Regions from separate parts of the Adlercreutzia sp. CNCM I-6216 genome, predicted to be linked through region 2. Evidence: predicted binding sites of a transcription regulator. Region 2 holds the regulator's gene; the other holds the start of a gene.
What was found. Region 2 encodes LexA, which represses DNA repair genes until DNA is damaged. Its sites were predicted from a motif close to CNAACANNTGTTNG; they were not measured.
Positions count from the first base shown of each region.

Region 1: a site for LexA is predicted at 4,347-4,360, ahead of uvrB (excinuclease ABC subunit UvrB). Genes of this name have one in related genera too.

Region 1 covers NZ_CDSBIE010000003.1:238,378-247,030, reverse strand. Annotated here, with positions in the region: gene ACYVRU_RS04615 (DNA repair protein RecN) at 1-224, shown strand, start outside; gene ACYVRU_RS04610 (polysaccharide deacetylase family protein) at 228-1,865, opposite strand; gene uvrB (excinuclease ABC subunit UvrB) at 2,130-4,247, opposite strand; gene ACYVRU_RS04600 (YeiH family protein) at 4,468-5,550, shown strand; gene ACYVRU_RS04595 (cytochrome c3 family protein) at 5,643-6,032, opposite strand; gene ACYVRU_RS04590 (FAD-dependent oxidoreductase) at 6,035-7,786, opposite strand; gene ACYVRU_RS04585 (MerR family transcriptional regulator) at 7,873-8,653, opposite strand, start outside.
Region 2 covers NZ_CDSBIE010000001.1:99,375-108,027, forward strand. Annotated here, with positions in the region: gene gluQRS (tRNA glutamyl-Q(34) synthetase GluQRS) at 1-810, shown strand, start outside; gene ACYVRU_RS00435 (prenyltransferase) at 807-1,736, opposite strand; gene ACYVRU_RS00440 (hypothetical protein) at 1,845-2,396, opposite strand; gene ACYVRU_RS00445 (hypothetical protein) at 2,517-3,026, opposite strand; gene dut (dUTP diphosphatase) at 3,041-3,475, opposite strand; gene nrdR (transcriptional regulator NrdR) at 3,479-3,925, opposite strand; gene lexA (transcriptional repressor LexA) at 4,221-4,859, shown strand; gene hflX (GTPase HflX) at 4,979-6,301, opposite strand; gene dapF (diaminopimelate epimerase) at 6,457-7,380, opposite strand; gene miaA (tRNA (adenosine(37)-N6)-dimethylallyltransferase MiaA) at 7,447-8,397, opposite strand; gene miaB (tRNA (N6-isopentenyl adenosine(37)-C2)-methylthiotransferase MiaB) at 8,390-8,653, opposite strand, start outside.

The DNA.
Region 1 (8,653 bases), on a different contig from region 2:
CGGAGCTGGCGGAAAGCCACCAGGTCATCGCCATCACGCATCTGGCCCAGGTGGCTGTGCTCGCCGATACCCACTACACCGTGACGAAAACCGCGGGCGACGCGCCCGAAACGGTTCTGACCCCGGTGGAGGGCGACGAGCGCGTGGCCGAAGTGGCGCGCCTGTTGTCGGGCACCGCCACCGAGACCTCCCTCGCCCACGCCCGCGAACTCTTGGGGCAGTAACGCCTATTCCGCTGCCTGCTGGGCCGCCAGCTCTTGGGCGAGGGCCTTGGCGTCATCGTAGGCCAGAAGCTGGTCGATGGTCACGAACTTGTAGCCCTCGGCGCGCAGCTGGGGCAGCGCGATCTTCAGCGCCTCGATGGTCTGACTCCGATCGCCGCCGCCGTCGTGCATGAGCACGACATCCCCTGGCTTCGCCGACAGCAGGCGCTCCGCAATGGCGTCGGCGCCCGGTCGCCGCCAGTCCTCGGTGTCCACGTTCCAGCCGATCTCGCCCGTGATGTAGGGCTGCAAGTTCCAGATGATCTCGTCGTGGAAGTTGCCGCCCGGCGAACGGAACACCTTCGACGCCTCGGCGCCCGTCGCATCCGCGATGGCCTGCTGGCCCATCTGCACCTCTTCAATCTGCTTCTCGGGACTCTGGCGCGTCATGTCCACGCCGTTGCCGCCGCCGGTGGCCGCATGGTCGTAGGAGTGGGTGCCGATCTGGTGACCCTCGGCTGCCATGCGCTTGATCGTCTCCACGTAATCGGTCTTATCGGAAATCTGCTCGCCGATCGTGAAGAACGTCGCCACGGCGTCGTTCTCCTTCAGCACGTCGAGCAGTTCCTGGGTCGTGGGCCACGGGCCATCGTCGAAGGTGAGCGCGATGACTTTCTCGCCGTTCGTGTTCGCGTTGTACTTCAGATAGACGTTGTCGGAGCCCTCCTTCACGGTTTCCTCCACCGTCTTGCCCGACACTTTGCCGGTGCGCTTCTCCACCTGGGCCGCCTCACCGGGCACGTACACGTGGATGGCCCCCTCGCCCAGCTCCACCTGGCCCGGGGCCGTCTCCTCGGTAGTTACATCGTATTCCTCGGTCACATCGGCGCCGTCGTCCAGCTGGACCACATCGCCCTTGTGCAGCTCAGTTGCGCCGTCGGTCACCTCATTGCCGTTGACCGTGCCGGCAAAGGCAGCGCCGCCGCCCTCTTCCAGAACCTCCCCGTCGACGGCGAGCAGATTGCCCGGCTGCGGGGAGACGACGCCCTCGGCGATCATGTCGTTCAAGGTCGTCCCCCGATCCACCGTGCGCGTCATGCCGTTGACCGTCACGTTGAACTGCAGCGGGTTCAGATACAGGTACACCCCCACGCCGATGGCGGCCAGAATGACCACGGAGACGATAATGGAGACGACGCTCGCCTTCTTCTTGCCCTTCTTCTTGTAGCGCCCCATATCGGCATAGGGAGCCACCTGGCCATCGGCCTTGGTGGCCGGAACGACCCGCGGGGGCACCTGGGCCGCGTAGCCCGCATAGCCGTGCGGCGACGCCGCCTGGCGAGGCTGGGGCTGGGCCTGCTGATAGGCGTGCGGCTGATAGGACGGCGCCTCATGCAGGCGCGGATCCTGCGTCTGGGCGCCATAGTCCGTCTGCTCGCGAGGCGCTGCCGGCTCCTGCTGCGGGGAAGGGGCCTGCGCTGCCGGCTGGGGGCGCATTTCCGGCGGGACGGCCGCCGACTGCGGCTGCGGTGCTGAGACCCCGTGGGAATGGGGAACCGAGACCGGCACGGAGGCGCCGGGGTGGCGCCGGGTGGGCTTCTTGTGCTGTCGCGGGTTGTTGCGGGGGTTATTCGAACCTTGGGAGGCGGGCTGATCGGGCATCGCTTTATTCCTTAGGAAGTACTTCAGGTGGTGCAGGTGCTTTCTCGCGATTATACGACGAAGTGACGGGGCGTTCACGGCAGAGCAGCTTACATTTCCGTAAAGTTCGCAATCCGTCCCGAATCCACGAAAACTGAACAGCCCGCGCCGTCCCAGAGGGCACTTCCCCGCCGCGCCACCGTCCCGCAGGGGCACCGTCCTGCGAAGGTCGGCGTCCTGCGAGACGAATCTTGCGGCGATGGCAGGAGCCCGGGCGCAGCGCCTTTAGCTCGCGCGCGACGACCCGTAGGCGGCGTGCTTGCGGTTGCCGTAGGCGCTCCCCTTTCGCGCGCCCTTCTTCAGATCCTTCAGCACGTCTTCCTCGGACTTGTCCTCCACGGTACTCTTTAGCTTCACCACCTGATCGCGCAGACGCGCCGCCTCCTCGAAGTCCATGTCGCGGGACGCGGCGGCCATGTCGTCCTCCATGGACGAGATGAGCCGCAGGACCTCTTCGCGGGAAAGCTCTGCCAGCTCCTTATTCACCTGCTCGGCAGTGGTGCCCTCCACATCTTCCGTGATGAAGCCCATGATGTCGTTGATGGCCTTGCGGATAGTCTGGGGCTTGATACCATGCTCCTCGTTGTAGGCCATCTGGATGTCGCGGCGCCGGCGCGTCTCGTCGATAGCCCGGCGCATAGAATCGGTGATGCGATCGGCGTACATGATGACCTGGCCGGACACGTTGCGGGCCGCGCGCCCGATGGTCTGGATGAGCGAGCGGTGGTTGCGCAGGAAGCCCTCCTTGTCGGCATCCAGGATGGCCACAAGCGACACCTCGGGCAAGTCGAGCCCCTCTCGCAGAAGGTTGATGCCCACGAGCACGTCGAACTCGCCGCGGCGCAAGTCACGCAGGATCTCCGTGCGCTCCAGCGTGGCGATGTCCGAGTGCATGTAGCGGGCCTTCACGCCCTGATCCAGCAAATGGTCGGTCAAGTCCTCGGCCATCTTCTTCGTGAGCGTCGTGATGAGCACGCGCTCGTTGCGCGCCGCCCGCTCCTTCGCCTCGTCGATGATGTCGTCGATCTGGCTGGCGCTCGTGCGCACGACGATCTCCGGATCCAGAAGGCCCGTCGGACGGATGACCTGATCCACCTTCGCCTGGCTCACGCGCTCCTCGTAATCGCCCGGCGTGGCCGACACGTAGATGAACTGCGGGATGCGCTCCTCGAACTCGTCGAAGCGCAAGGGGCGGTTGTCCAGGCAGCTGGGCAGGCGAAAGCCGTGCTCGGCGAGGGTGATCTTGCGGGAGCGGTCGCCCTCGTGCATGCCGCGGATCTGCGGCACCGTGACGTGGGACTCGTCGATGATGCAGAGGAAGTCCTTCGGGAAGTAGTCGATGAGGGTGTAGGGCGGCTCGCCCGGCGCACGGCCGTCCAGATGGCGCGAGTAGTTCTCGATGCCGGAGCAAAATCCCATGGTCTCCAGCATCTCCAAGTCGTAGTTCACGCGCATCTCCAAGCGCTGGGCCTCGAGCAGCTTCCCCTCTTCCTTGAACTGCATGAGGCGCTCGCGTAGCTCGTCCTGAATCGTGCCGAGGGCCTTGTCCATCTTCGGCCGCGCCGTAACGTAGTGGGAAGCCGGCCAGATGGGCAGCGCCTCGTAGCTGTTCAGCACCTCGCCCGTGACCTGGTCAATCTCGTCGATGGACTCGATCTCGTCCCCCCAGAACTCGATGCGCACCGGGTGGTCGGCGTAGGGCGGGAACACGTCCAGCGCGTCGCCCCGCACGCGGAAGGTGCCGCGCTTCTGCTCGTAGTCGTTGCGGTCGTACTGGATATCGATGAGCTCATGGATGACCTCGTCGCGATCCATCTCCTTCTGCTTGTCGACGAACACTGCCATGCCGGCGTAGTCCATCGGTGAGCCGATGCCGTAGATGCAGCTCACCGACGCTACCACGATGACGTCCCGCCGCGAGAGCAGAGCCGAGGTGGCCGCATGGCGCAGCTTCTCCACCTCCTCGTTGATGGAGGCGTCCTTCTCGATGAAGGTGTCCGATGAGGGCACGTAGGCCTCGGGCTGGTAGTAGTCGTAGTAGGAGACGAAGTACACCACGGCGTTGTCGGGGAAGAACTCCTTCAGCTCGGCCGCCAGCTGGGCCGCGAGCGTCTTGTTCGGCGCCATGACGAGTGTGGGCTTCTGCACCGCTTCGATGGTTTTGGCCATGGTGAACGTCTTGCCCGAGCCGGTGACGCCCAAGAGCGTCTGGTAGCGCAGGCCCTCTTCCACGCCCTTCGCAAGCGCCGCGATGGCCTCGGGCTGATCCCCCGAGGGCTCGAAGGGCGAGACGACCTTAAACGGGGTGTTCGCCAGCCGCACCTCGGGCAGCTTCCCCGCCATTTCCATACCTTCTATATTGGAAAGATGAGTGGACACGCGCGTCCCTCCTCTCGCAGTAATTCTCTATAAGGAGAACAGTCTAGCACCTTCCGCAAGAAATGAACAGATGTTCGCTTAAAGTTCACAGCGCGACCGTGCTGTGGCGCCGGCACCCCTCCCCTAATGATGAGTGCTATACTCTGCAATCGCTGTTGACATCTCGTGACGTGAGGAGCTCATCGTGGCGAACGTGAAGAACGTGGCCCCCGGCGTCGGTCTGTGCGCCGCCATCGCCATCCCTTGCTGGTTTCTCGGCGAGGCGCTGCCCGTGGTGGGCGGCCCGGTGTTCGCCATCCTCATCGGCATGGTCATCGCCCTTTGGTGGAAGCAGCCCGCGCGCGGCACCGTGCAGGACGGCATCGCCTTCACGGCGAAGAAGGTGCTGCAGTACGCGGTCATCCTGCTGGGCTTCGGGCTGAACCTCGCCCAGATCGCGGCCGTAGGCGCCGAGAGCTTGCCTATCATCCTCACCACCATCGCCACGGCGCTCATCGTGGGCTATATCCTCTACCGCGTGCTGTCCGTGGATTCCGCCATCGCCACGCTCATCGCCGTGGGCTCGTCCATCTGCGGCGGGTCGGCCATCGCCGCCACGGCGCCGGTCATCCGCGCCAAGGACGAGCAGGTGGCCCAGGCCATCTCGGTCATCTTCCTGTTCAACGTGGTAGCGGCGCTCATCTTCCCCACCCTGGGAGGCATGCTCGGCATGTCCAACGAGGGCTTCGGCCTGTTCGCTGGCACTGCGGTGAACGATACCTCTTCCGTTACCGCCGCCGCAGCCGCCTGGGACGGCATGCACCCCGGCTCGAACGCGCTGGACGACGCCACCATCGTGAAGCTCACCCGTACGCTCGCCATCATCCCCATCACGCTCGCACTCGGCATCGTCATGGCCCGCAAGGAGAGCGCAGACGAGTCCGCCTCCAACGCTCAGGCAGCCTCCGAGCCCTCGTCGACGCGCCGCAAGGACCCGCTCGGCAACTTCTCTCTGAAGCGCGCCTTCCCGATGTTCATCCTGTTCTTCCTCGTGGCCAGCCTCATCACCACCATCGCCGTGGCCGCCGGCGCCGACGCGGCGGTGTTCGCGCCGCTGAAGACCCTAAGCAAGTTCTTCATCGTCATGGCCATGGCTGCCATCGGGCTGAACACCGACCTCGTGAAGCTCGTGAAGTCCGGCGCCAAGCCCCTCCTCATGGGCCTCATCTGCTGGATCTGCATCGCCGCTGCCAGCCTCGCCATGCAACATATGCTCGGACTGTGGTAAACCGAAAGCGGCCCCGAGGCGTTACGCCATCGAGGCCGCTTTTGCGCCCCTAAACAGCCAGCCGCAGCCTATCGTTTGCTCGCTAACAGGCTCTAGTCATAGGGATTACAATCCAAATCGCGCGGCCAATCATGGCATTCGAGGCAATAGTTGCTGGTCACCTCATTACCCCTAGCATGACATACATTGCATGACAGGTAGCCGCCATGAACTGAGTCGTGAGGATTGGAATCGCCATACGATTCGGTGCGCGCTGCAACGCTTTCATAGGTGCCGCCGTGGCAGCCCAGACAGGCATCGTCGGAAACGTAAGGATCATTTTGGCCAGAGGCCACGGACACCTGCTCCGTATTTGCCTGAGAATCGCCGGTTTCGGACAGGTTGGAACCCGTATTCTCAGCCGAGCAGGCAGCCAGCCCCAAGCAGGCCGTCAAGGCAACTCCGGCGATCATCGCAATAGTACGTTTGCTGTCGATTCTCATAGTTATTCTCCTTGAATGGCATGGCGGGCAGATACATAACCGAAAGTGGCCGCTCGACCGACGGAGGTGGCGGGAAGGTGGCGCGGATAGGTTCCCGAAAAGACTCCGCCCGAGGCATTGCCCGCGGCATAAAGACCTTCGATGGGCTCATCGTCCCAGTTCAACACACGGCACGATTCGTCGATGGTCAAGCCGCCGACCACGGTCAGTACCGTGCTGTTCGTCACGAGGCCGTAGTACGGGCCCTCCGCCAACGGCATGGCGGTTTCCAAGTTGCGGCGGAATTGCAAGTCCTTCTTCTCGGCCGAGGAGAAATAGGCGTTGTAGGTGTCAACGGTTTCCTGGAGAATTGCCGCATCCAGCCCCAGCTGTGGCGCCAAATCGGCCACCGTGTCAGCTTTGAACATCCAGCCCTTATCCATATACTGCTTGATGGTCTCATCTGCGGTGGGCTGCATGTCGGCCATGGCGTCAACCATACCCTGGTTCAAGATAATCCAGCACCCCTTGCCGCGACCAGGCTGCGCATTGATAGCATTGGACACGAAGTTCATCGGCAGCCCCTCGTTCACAAAGCGGACGCCACGTGAATTCACGGCGATGCCAAGCGAGGAGGTAAACCAAATGCCCGGGATGTCAAGGAACTGCGCAGGCGTACCGAAATTGAAGTTCATAACCGCATGGGGAATGGGATCCATTTGAGCGCCCAGCTGCAAACCCATCATGTGCCCATCGCCGGTGGGGCCAGTAGAGGGATCCCAGCAGCTTGAGGCGGCGTAATCCTCGGAGCGCGTCCACGCCTTCATCATATCGGGATTCGCTTCATAACCGCCCGTGCATAGCACGACGCCCTTGGTCGCCTCAACTGCGTAGTAGCCGTCGGCATCCTTCGCGACAGCGCCTGTCACACGGCCCGACGCATCTTGGACCAGCTGCACACCTGCGGTATTAAAGCGAAGATCGATATGGAGTTCGTTCTGCATTACAGCGGTGAGGGCATCCATGACGATAGGACCGAAAATCCAGCTCGTCCAGTTATAGTCCTCGGGAACGGCGAATTTGTGCTCACCCTGAATCACCTGGATGCCATAGCCCGTCTCTGGCTGAGTGGTGTTGTAAATCTTGATATCACGGCCCGCTTTATCTAACGAGTCCTGCATAAAATCGATTGCCTCGCCAGAGTTGTTCACGAACGACCATACTACATCGGGTCGGGCGCGCCAGTAGGAAGCTCGCAGAATCTCTTCCACATACTGAGCCGGATCAACGACGTTGCCCGTCTCGGCCTGCATGCGGCTTCCGCAGCCGCCCACGCTCTCCCACGTATTGCGGCCCTTGCTCATCTTTTCAAGCACTACCACGTTGGCACCCAGCTCGGCGCCCTTCAGCGCGGCCATCGTGCCCGAAATGCCGCCGCCGATCACCAGCAGATCGCACTGATCGGTGTGAGTTATCTCGTCTGCGCCGATTTCCCGGGACTCGAAGCCCACAGGACCCGCAACGACATCCCATTCAGCCCCATAAGCGGGCATAAGGTTGACGTTCTCTCCGTAAATCTCAATCAGCTCGTTACCCACAGTCGCCGCGGACTCTTCCGCATAGGCCGCGTCGGCTGATCCTGTTGCAGCGGCAACAGCAGTCGCCGTGCACAACCCGCCGGCTGCCAAGCCCGCAAGGCCAACGCCCCGCAGGAACCCTCGACGGGAAATCCCCTGATTTCCCTGCGCATCCATCGTGCTTTTCGATGCACCCATCGCCATCTCCCTTCACTTCTGAACTCACTTTCGTCAAGCGACGGGAGCATTCTGCTGGCTGCACCCTATGCGGAGTCAAGGACTTTTTAGCGCACAAGAGGGGAGAAGACATAGTAGTACTGCACGGCATCGCTTCCATCAGCGCGCAGAGGGAGATTTGCGTACAGGAGCTGCGTGTAAATATTGCCAGTTAACTCCGAGCCTTCCCGGGACAAAGCGGACGACACCATGTCGAGGACACGAACGTATAACGGCTCGTTAAAAGGCATCGTTCCCTTATCGCGTTCGGAAGATTCAGAGAATATCCCATCAACCCGGATCACCAAGGCTACCGCCTTGAACGAGGGCACGAAGCGCACATGAGGGCTAGCCAAGTCGACGTAATCGGCAAAACGAGTTGGAACAGAAAAGCCGCTCCGCGGAAGGTCGGGCGACGGCTCCGCCCCATCTCTCAACCCCTCGACATGATAATGAGGCGTATAGCGGACAAAGGGGATTTCGCGGGACCAGGTGCGCACCAAACGCTGCTGCTCCGAAGAGGCCTTGGTCCAAGCGCTTTCCAGATAGAAAAACGACGGAATGTCGATCACTTCATACGCCTCTAGTAGGTATGGAACCTTCGCCAAGAGCGCCCTATCGCGATCGAGAGATTCAATCAGATCAGAAGCCCGCCGACGCTCCTCCGCCAAAGGGCTTACGCGCTGGCCCAATTCGCAATCCATAGATGTTAAATCACCTGCAAGGATAACCTCTACGGATTCTTTCATCGAGATGCCGTAAGAGCCTAATAGGCGCGCCGTGAGTAGGCACAGCATGTTCTCGAAATGAAATCCCCGATAGTTGTTCTGCCCGCGGGCCCATGGATCT
Region 2 (8,653 bases):
CGCATCGAGGATCTCGACCGCGAGCGCTCGAAGGCCGCCTACATCGATCAGATCCAGCGTGATTTCGAGGCCCTGGGCCTCTTCTGGGACGAGGGGCCGTACTTCCAGCATGATCGCGACGAAGCCTATGCCGAGGCATTCGCGCGCCTTGAGGCCCAGGGGCTTTTGTACCCGTGCTTCTGCACGCGGGCCGACCTTCACGCCGCCTCGGCGCCCCACCGGGGTGAGAAGCTCGTCTATGCCGGCACCTGCCGCTATCTGTCGGCCGCGGAGGTGGAGGCGCGCCGGGCAGCGGGGCGCACGCCGGGCTGGAGAGTTGCCGTGGACGGCCGCACGATCGCCTTCGAGGACCTCGTTCAGGGATACTACGCGCAAAAGCTCGACCGCGACTGCGGCGACTTCCTCATACGCCGCTCCGACGGCGCGTTCGCCTACCAGCTGGCAGTGGTGGTGGACGATGCCGCCCAGGGCGTCAATTCAGTCGTGCGCGGCGTCGATCTGCTTTGCTCCACGCCGCAGCAGCGCTACCTCCAGGATCTTCTCGGGCTGCCGCACCCCGCCTATGCGCACGTTCCGCTGCTCGTGGCCGAGCAGAATCGGCGCCTCTCGAAACGCGATCGGGACGCGGCCTTAGACGAGCTGCTGGCCCGGTTCGGAAGTCCGCGAGCCGTCATCGGACATATCGCGGCGGTGGCGGGGCTTGTTCCCGAAGAGGCGCCGGCGACGCCGGAAGAGCTGCTGAAGGACTTCTCGCTGGAGCGTTTTCGCGATGGACTGCCCGATCTCGTGCAGATTCCCTGGCGCTCCTAAAGCAGGAGGGCGGCGGCGTAGAATGCGCCCAGAGCCACGTTCACGCTGCAGATCTGGCCCATGGCGCTGATGCGCGTGGGCGCAGCGAGCGGATTTTTCCACAGGCCCATCATGAGGGGGTAGCAGCCGAGCGCCAAGAAGGGGAGCACGACGATACCCCGGGGGAACCAAATGCCGATGATGGCGAGGATGGCGAGAACCCAAACGACCATGAGGGCGTGGTAGAGGGTGCGCGCCTTTTCTCGGCCCAGCAGCACCGGCAGCGTGCGGCGGGATGCCTCGATGTCCTTCTCGATGTCGCAGGTGTTGTTCGTCATCATGATGAGGCCCACGCCGATGATCGTGGGCGCGGCCCAAAGGAGCGCCATGAACGTGAACGTGCCCGAGAGCACCTGGTAGCATGCCAGCGGAATAAGACCGCCCATAACGATGCCGCTCACCGCCTCGCCGACGGGAAGGTAGGAGAGAGGCGTCTTGCCTCCGGAGTACATCACGACGATGACGGCTCCGATAAGCGCGATGACGAGGGGAACGGGGCCTGTCTTCCAAACAACGTACAGGCCGAGCAGAAAGGCCACGGCCAGAAAGCCGATGGCCAGCCCGAGGGCCGAGCGCGGATTGACGTCGTTGTAGACGAGCACCGAGTCGGAGGCCTCCACGTTGTCCTCGGCCGTATCGGTTCCCTTGATGAAGTCGAAGTAGTCGTTGAAGGTGTTCACGGACGCCTGCATGAGGATGCAGATGAGGAGCAGAAGCCACGCCATGCCCACGTCCAGCGACCCGGTGTTGGCCAAGGCGCAGGCGGCGGCCACGAGCACGGGCATGATGGCCGCCGGCCAGGTATGGGGCGCGGCCAACTGAAGAGCGAGGCGAGGGGAGAGGGGAGTCGTCGCTCCCCCGCTGTTCGGTTTCGTATGGGAACCCATGTTCGATTTCTCTTTTCGTCGTGAGAAGCGTTATCGATTACCTGGCATTATAGAAGAAGGGCGCCCCAATGGAGCGCCCTTCAAGGGGTTTGCGCGTTGACGGCGCGTTTAGTTGGTCATCAGCGCGGCCGCGATGTCGCCCGAGGTGGACGAGGCCGGCTCCCAGGTGCCGTCGACCTTGGTGTAGGTGATGGTGATGGGCTGGGTGGCCGCCAGCTCGACGCCGTCGAGGGAGCCGATGACGATCTCGCCGATCTTTTGGTTGATCTCATCGTTGGAGAGAGCGGCAAGAGCATCGGGATCGGCGGTGACCTCGTCCACGGCCGTCTGCAGCGCCTGCAGGTAGCCGGTATAGCTCTTGCAGGTAAGGGTGATCTGGGCCGTGGCGCTGTCGCCGTCGACATTGATCGAGTCGATCGTGTAATCGAAGCCGCTCAGGTAGGACTTCATGAACTCGACGCCGTCGATGCCGTAGACCGAAAGCTGGCTCATATCGATGGACTCGGAGAACTCGTTGACGAACGCGTCGTCGATGTTCTTAATGCTGTCCAGTTCGGACGAGAGTGAAGCGCGGATGGCGTCTTCATCGCTCGTGCCGCTCGAGCAACCGGCCAACCCGACCATTCCAATGGAAAGCGCCAAAAGAGCAGCGAGGGTCACTATAAAACCCTGTATAGTTGATCGTGATTTCAATTTTACATAATCCATATTATCAGCCTTTCTTGTCAATCTTTTCAGAAGCCCTCCAACTTGAAACATTTTACCGTATATGGAAGGTGTTTAGCCCCAGGCATTGCCGCTGCCGCCGGATGGCTGCGCGGTGATGGTGGCGCCCTCGCCGAGGATCGAGGTGAAGTCTCCCGTTTGCATGGCCTCCATGAGCACGGGCATCATGAGCGCGATGCCGACGATGTTGACGATGAGCGCAATGGCGCTGATGGCGAGACCCCAGATAAGCGTCTGGCGTACCGTGGCGGCATAGACCTTCTGGCGACCATCGACATCGTCTATCACGTGCTTGATCTTAACGAAGCCGACAATGGCGCAGACGAGGCCCACCGTGCTCAGCATCACGCCGCCGATGATGAAGGAGACTGGACCTGCAATGGCGGCTACCGTCGAGAGCGTGCGGGCGGATTTCAGGTCGGCGTCGATGAGCGCCCGTCTCTGATCCTGCGAGGGCTCCGTCGACGGCTCGGGTCGCTGGGGATTTTCGGGAGTCGTCTCCGGAGCTCCCAGCTGCTGGGGCTCGGGCGTTTCTTCGGGTTTCGAATCGCGGTGATCGGTCATAAAGGACACTCTTTCTAGGAAAGGCCGCTGCTTCCGAAGCCCTGCGCTCCGCGCGAGCTCTCGGGAAGCTCATAAGTGTTATGTAAAGTAATGGTGGGGGTAGCGATGATCACGAGTTGGGCGATGCGCTCGCCCTTTTCGTAATTGAACACCTCCGTTGGATCGAGATTGATGAGCGGCACCTTGATCTCCCCCCGGTAGCCGCTGTCTATGAGGCCCGGGGCGTTCACGATGGAGATGCCCTGTCGTGCCGCCAGGCCGCTTCGGGGAATGATGAGCCCCGCATAGCCCTCGGGAACGGCCAAGGCGATACCGCAGGGCACGAGTGCCCGCTCGAAGGGCAAAAGCGTGCCGCCCTCGGCGGCGCGCAAATCGAGACCCGCATCGCCCGGACGGGCGTAGGCGGGCGCTTCCAGGGTCTCGTCGAGCTGCTTGAAAAGAACGTCCATGGATCAGCCCAGCTCTTTCAGGGCCTCGGAGAACTCCTCCACATTCTGGAAATCCTTGTAGACGCTGGCGAAGCGAATATAGGCAACGTCATCCAGAGTGGCCAGACGGGCCAGTACCAAATCGCCCAAATCGCGCGATTTGATCTCGTTGCGCTGACTCGATCGCAATTCCGCCTCGATGCTCGTGATGAGTCCGTCGATCTTCTCGGGCGTGATGGGACGTTTCGCGCAGGCGATGAGCAATCCTCGCATGAGCTTCTCGCGGTTGAAGACCTCCGATGAACCGTCGGCCTTGATGACGAGAATGGGATTTTCGGCGAGCCGCTCGTAGGTGGTGAATCGCGTGCCGCACTGCAGGCATTCGCGACGGCGCCGGATAGAGGCGCCGTCGTCGGCCGATCGCGAGTCGACGACTTTCGATTCCTGGTAGCCACAGGAAGGACAGCGCATAGGTTCTCCTTCTCACTTTGATAAGTTGATTGCTTATCATACCCTATCAGACCTAGCGCGCTCCCCTCTTCAAAACATTGCTACCTTCACGACACCCGCCCTCGACGCTCTAGGCGAAGAAGATGAGGAATGACGCGATGGTGCTGAGCGTGAAGGCTATGGAAAATTCGATGCGTGCCATTTTTTACTCCTGACCTCTTGCGTAGAACCTTTGTTCGCAGTTATAATAGAGCGAACAAAGGTTCACGTCAAGAGATTTTTCAAACAAATGTACGCTTTTGTGAAAGGATGCGCTATGACCCAGAAAGTGACCAAGCGGCAACAGGCGGTTCTCGACTGCATCGAAGCGTGCATTCGCGAGAAGGGCTACGGTCCTACGGTGCGCGAGGTGTGCCAGAGTTTGGGGCTCTCCTCCCCTTCCACCGTCCATGTCCATTTGAAGGCACTTGAAGACAAGGGCTTCATCAAGCGCGACCCCCTTAAATCCCGCTCCATCGCGCTTACCTATCCCATCGAGGAGGTTCCCTCCCCTGTCACGGCTTTCGCGGCCGCCTACAGCAAGCTCGTCAATGTGCCCTTGGTGGGCAACGTGGCTGCCGGCTCCCCTATTCTCGCCGAGGAGAACATCACCGACACCATCACGCTGCCCACCGATATCGTCGGCGATGCCCCCTCCTTCATGCTCTCGGTGCGCGGCGAGTCCATGATCGAGGCCGGCATCAACGATGGCGACTACGTGGTTGTGAAGGAGCAGCCGGTGGCCAACAACGGCGATATCGTCGTGGCCATCATCGACGACGGCGCCACCGTCAAGCGCTTCTTCCGCGAGGCCGACCATATCCGCCTGCAACCGGAGAACTCGACGATGGATCCCATCATCACCACGGACTGCTCCATTGCCGGCAAGGTGGTGGCCGTGTTTCGGCGCCTGTAGCGCCTTCGCCGCGCCGATAGGCCGCGAGTCCTCCCCTTTCGGTCAATCAAGAGCGCCCCTGCTCCGGATGCGAGGATCCGGAGCAGGGGCGCTCTTTCGTTTCTGGAGCGGTGGTTTCCTCAAGCGTCGACGTCCGAGACAAGGTAAGGGGAGAACGCGCTGACGAAGGCAGGGGCCGCGAGCAGCTGCAGGCGCGTGCCCGTGGCCTCGTGGCTCTCGGAGATGATGTGGCAGCGCTCGTGGGCCAGCGATACCAAATCCCCCCGTTGGTACGGCACGAGCACGTCCAGCTTGGCGTCGGCGGACGAGGCGGCCTGGGCGATGGCGCCCACGAGTTCCTCTATGCCCTCTCCAGAGCGGGCGGACACGAACCGGGCGCTCGGATAACGCCTTTTAAGGCCGGCCAGCGTCTCGGCGTCCAGCAGATCGCATTTGTTGAAAGTGGCGATCGTGGGAATGCTCTGGGCCCCTATCTGGTCGAGCACCTCGCACACGGCCTCGATCTGCCCCTCGAACTCCGGCGAGGAGGCGTCGATCACGTGCAGGATGAGGTCGGCTCCGGTGATTTCGTCGAGCGTCGACTTGAAGGCCTCGACCAGGGTGGTGGGCAGCTTCTGGATGAAGCCGACGGTGTCGGTGACGGTGACCTCGCGGCCCTCGGGCAGTTCGAACTTGCGGGTGGTGGAGTCCAGCGTGGCGAAGAGCTTGTCGTAGCTGAGCACGTCGGCTCCGGTGAGCCGGTTGATGAGCGAGCTTTTCCCGGCATTGGTATAACCGGCCAGTGCCACTTTGAACATGCCGCTGCCGTACCGGCTCTCACGCTGCAACGAGCGCACGTCGGACAGACGCTCAAGCTCGCGGCGAATGCTCGTGATGCGCTTGCGCACCATGCGGCGGTCCACCTCCAGCTGGCTTTCGCCCTCACCGAAGCGGGATCCCACGCCGCCTCCCATGCGGTTCGAAGCGAGGTGGGCCCACATGCCGCGCAGGCGCGGGTACAAGTACTGGTTCTGGGCGAGACGCACCTGCAGACGCCCCTCCTTGGAGGTGGCGTGCAGGGCGAAGATGTCCAGAATGAGGGCCGTACGGTCGATGACCTTCACGGACTTGTCCATGACCTTCTCCAGATTGGCCTGCTGGGAAGGTGTCAGCTCATCGTCGAAGATGACGAGGTCGGCCTCGTGCGACCGTGCCAGCTCGGCGATTTCGTCGGCCTTGCCCGTGCCGACGAAGGTGCGCGGGTTGGGCGCGTCCAAGCGCTGGGTCGTCGTGGCCACCACATCGGCTCCGGCCGTATCGGCCAGACGTTCCAGTTCGGCCAGGGAAGATTCCAAGGGCCACGGCAGCCCCGGGCGCTCGACGCCCACGAGAACGGCGCGCTCGCGGCGCTCCTCGGCCTTGGTGGCCGGACCCTTTTGGATGACGGATTCGTATTCGGTCATAGCATGCTCCTTTGCTTCAAGTAACGACGGATCCCATGAGGGGAAGGCGGTGCAAGTGGTCGTTACAGGCGCATGAGCATCACTCCTTAATCGTGGCGCGGCGTTGCGCCGGTGAAACGGGGGCTATCATAGCACAACAGCAGCGCCGGAGAAGCTCACGGCAGCACAATGGTTCCCGAGAAGCTCTCCGTTGCCGGTCCCGTCATGGATATCGTGCCATCCTCGTTCCAGCAGATGTGCAGTAGGCCGCCGCTCAACAGGAGATCGTTCTCCCTGCCGGCCCGACCGGTGAGGCAGGCGGCCGTGTTGGTGGCGCAGGCGCCGGTGCCACAGGCCAAGGTCTCGCCGCAGCCCCTCTCCCATACGCGCATGGCGATGCCCTCATCGGTGACGGAGGCGAACTCGACGTTGGTTTTCTCGGGAAATACGGGATGCGTCTCGAAGAAGGGGCCGGGAAGATCGATGCGCAGGGTCGAGAGGGATTTCTCAGCACCAGCGGGGAACAGCTCGTCGGGCAATGCCGCCCAATCGTCCACGAGGCAGACGGCGTGGGGGTTTCCCATGGAGACGCACACGAATTCGAAGGTTCCCCACGGCGAATCGAGGCGCAGATGCCCCACATAGGGCGCACCATCGGTCGCGCGGGAGTCCGGCGCGGCATCGACGGGCACGAGCACGGGATCCAAGATGGGCGCGCCCATGTTCACGGTCGCCTCGGTCATCTTCCCCTCCGCATCCACGGAAAAGGCGATAGGGCGCGGGCCGGCCAGGGTGTCGGCCACAAGGCTGCCCGAGGCAACGTCCGCCAGCTCGCGATCGACGAGGTACTTGGCGAAGCAGCGCACGCCGTTGCCGCACATTTGGGCCAAGGTGCCGTCGGCGTTGATGTAGTGCATGTAGCCGTCTCCCTCTTCCGAGAGAGCCGGCCGCACGAGGATGACGCCGTCGGCGCCGATGCCGAAGTGGCGGTCGCACAGATACGACACCTGCTCGTCGGTCAGATCAAGAGCGCAGTCGCGATCGTCGATGAAGACGAAATCGTTCCCGAGACCGTGCAATTTGGCGAAGGACAACTCCATGGGACGCTCCTTTTAGGCGGCAATTGAGGGGGCGGAAGCTCTCCTCGACGACCCGGAAGGGCCGCTTCAACCATGGTAGGCGTCCAATGTTTCCAACTGGGAAAGAATCTCGGCGGCCACGGCTTCGGCATCGCCGACATCGGCGTTCACCCAGCGGATGCGCTTATCGCGGCGGAACCACGTACGCTGGCGCTTGCCGTAGCGGCGCGTGGCCGTCTTGATGGCCTGCACGGCCTCCTCTAGCGTGATGTTCCCATCCAGCGCCTCGACGATCTCCTTGTATCCGATGGCCTGGGGCGCCGTGACGCCGTCGCGGAATCCGGCGGCCAGCAGGCCCCGCACCTCGTCGACGAGCCCTGCGGCCACCATGGCATCGACCCGGGCGTCGATGCGCTCGTTCAGGATAGCCGGCTCCACGGCCAGCCCGAATTGCACGGCTGGAACGAAGGGCGCCACGGTGGCGAGCCGCTGTTTCTGCTCGGCGTAGCTGGCACCCTCCTCCAAAAGCTCGAAGGCACGCACGACGCGCCGCACGTTGTTGGGGTGGATGACGGCGGCGCTTGCGGGATCGCGCGCCTCCAGCGCCTCCCACAGGGCCTGGTTGCCGTGTTCCTCCGCATAGGCGGTCCAGCGTTCGCGGACGGGGTTTTCCACCTGGTCGCCCTTGGGGAAGGCGAAGTCGTCGATGGTCGCCTGCACGTACTGGCCGGTGCCGCCGCAGAGCACCGCTCTCTTGCCGCGGGCGTCAATATCGCGAATGCAGTGCCGGGCGAACGCCTGGAACAGGGCCGCCGAGTAGGGCTCGCCGGGATCAACGAGATCGAAGCCGTGATGGGGCACGCGGCGCTCAGATGCGGGAAGCTTGCCCGTGCCGATGTCCATGCCCCGGTAGATCTGCATGGAATCGGCGCTCACCACTTCCCCGCCGAGGCGCTCGGCGACGATCTGGGCCGCGTCGGTCTTGCCCGAGGCCGTGGGCCCCACGATGGCGATGACGGGTGCGGAAAGCTCAAGCATGGACGATCGTGCCCGAGAGATACCAGGTGCGGGCTTCCTCGATGGTCACGGGCACGATGCGCCCCACCAAAGACGTCGCGTCCGCACCAGCGGGCACCGGCGCGTGAACGGTCTGGTTCTTCGGGCTCTTGCCGGCCAAGATGGAATCGTCGCGCTTGGACGTGCCCTCGACCAGCACGGGCACCGTGGCGCCGAGCTCTGCCTGGTTCGCCTCGAAGGCCTTGCGTTGGACGAGATCCACGAGCCGGTCGAAGCG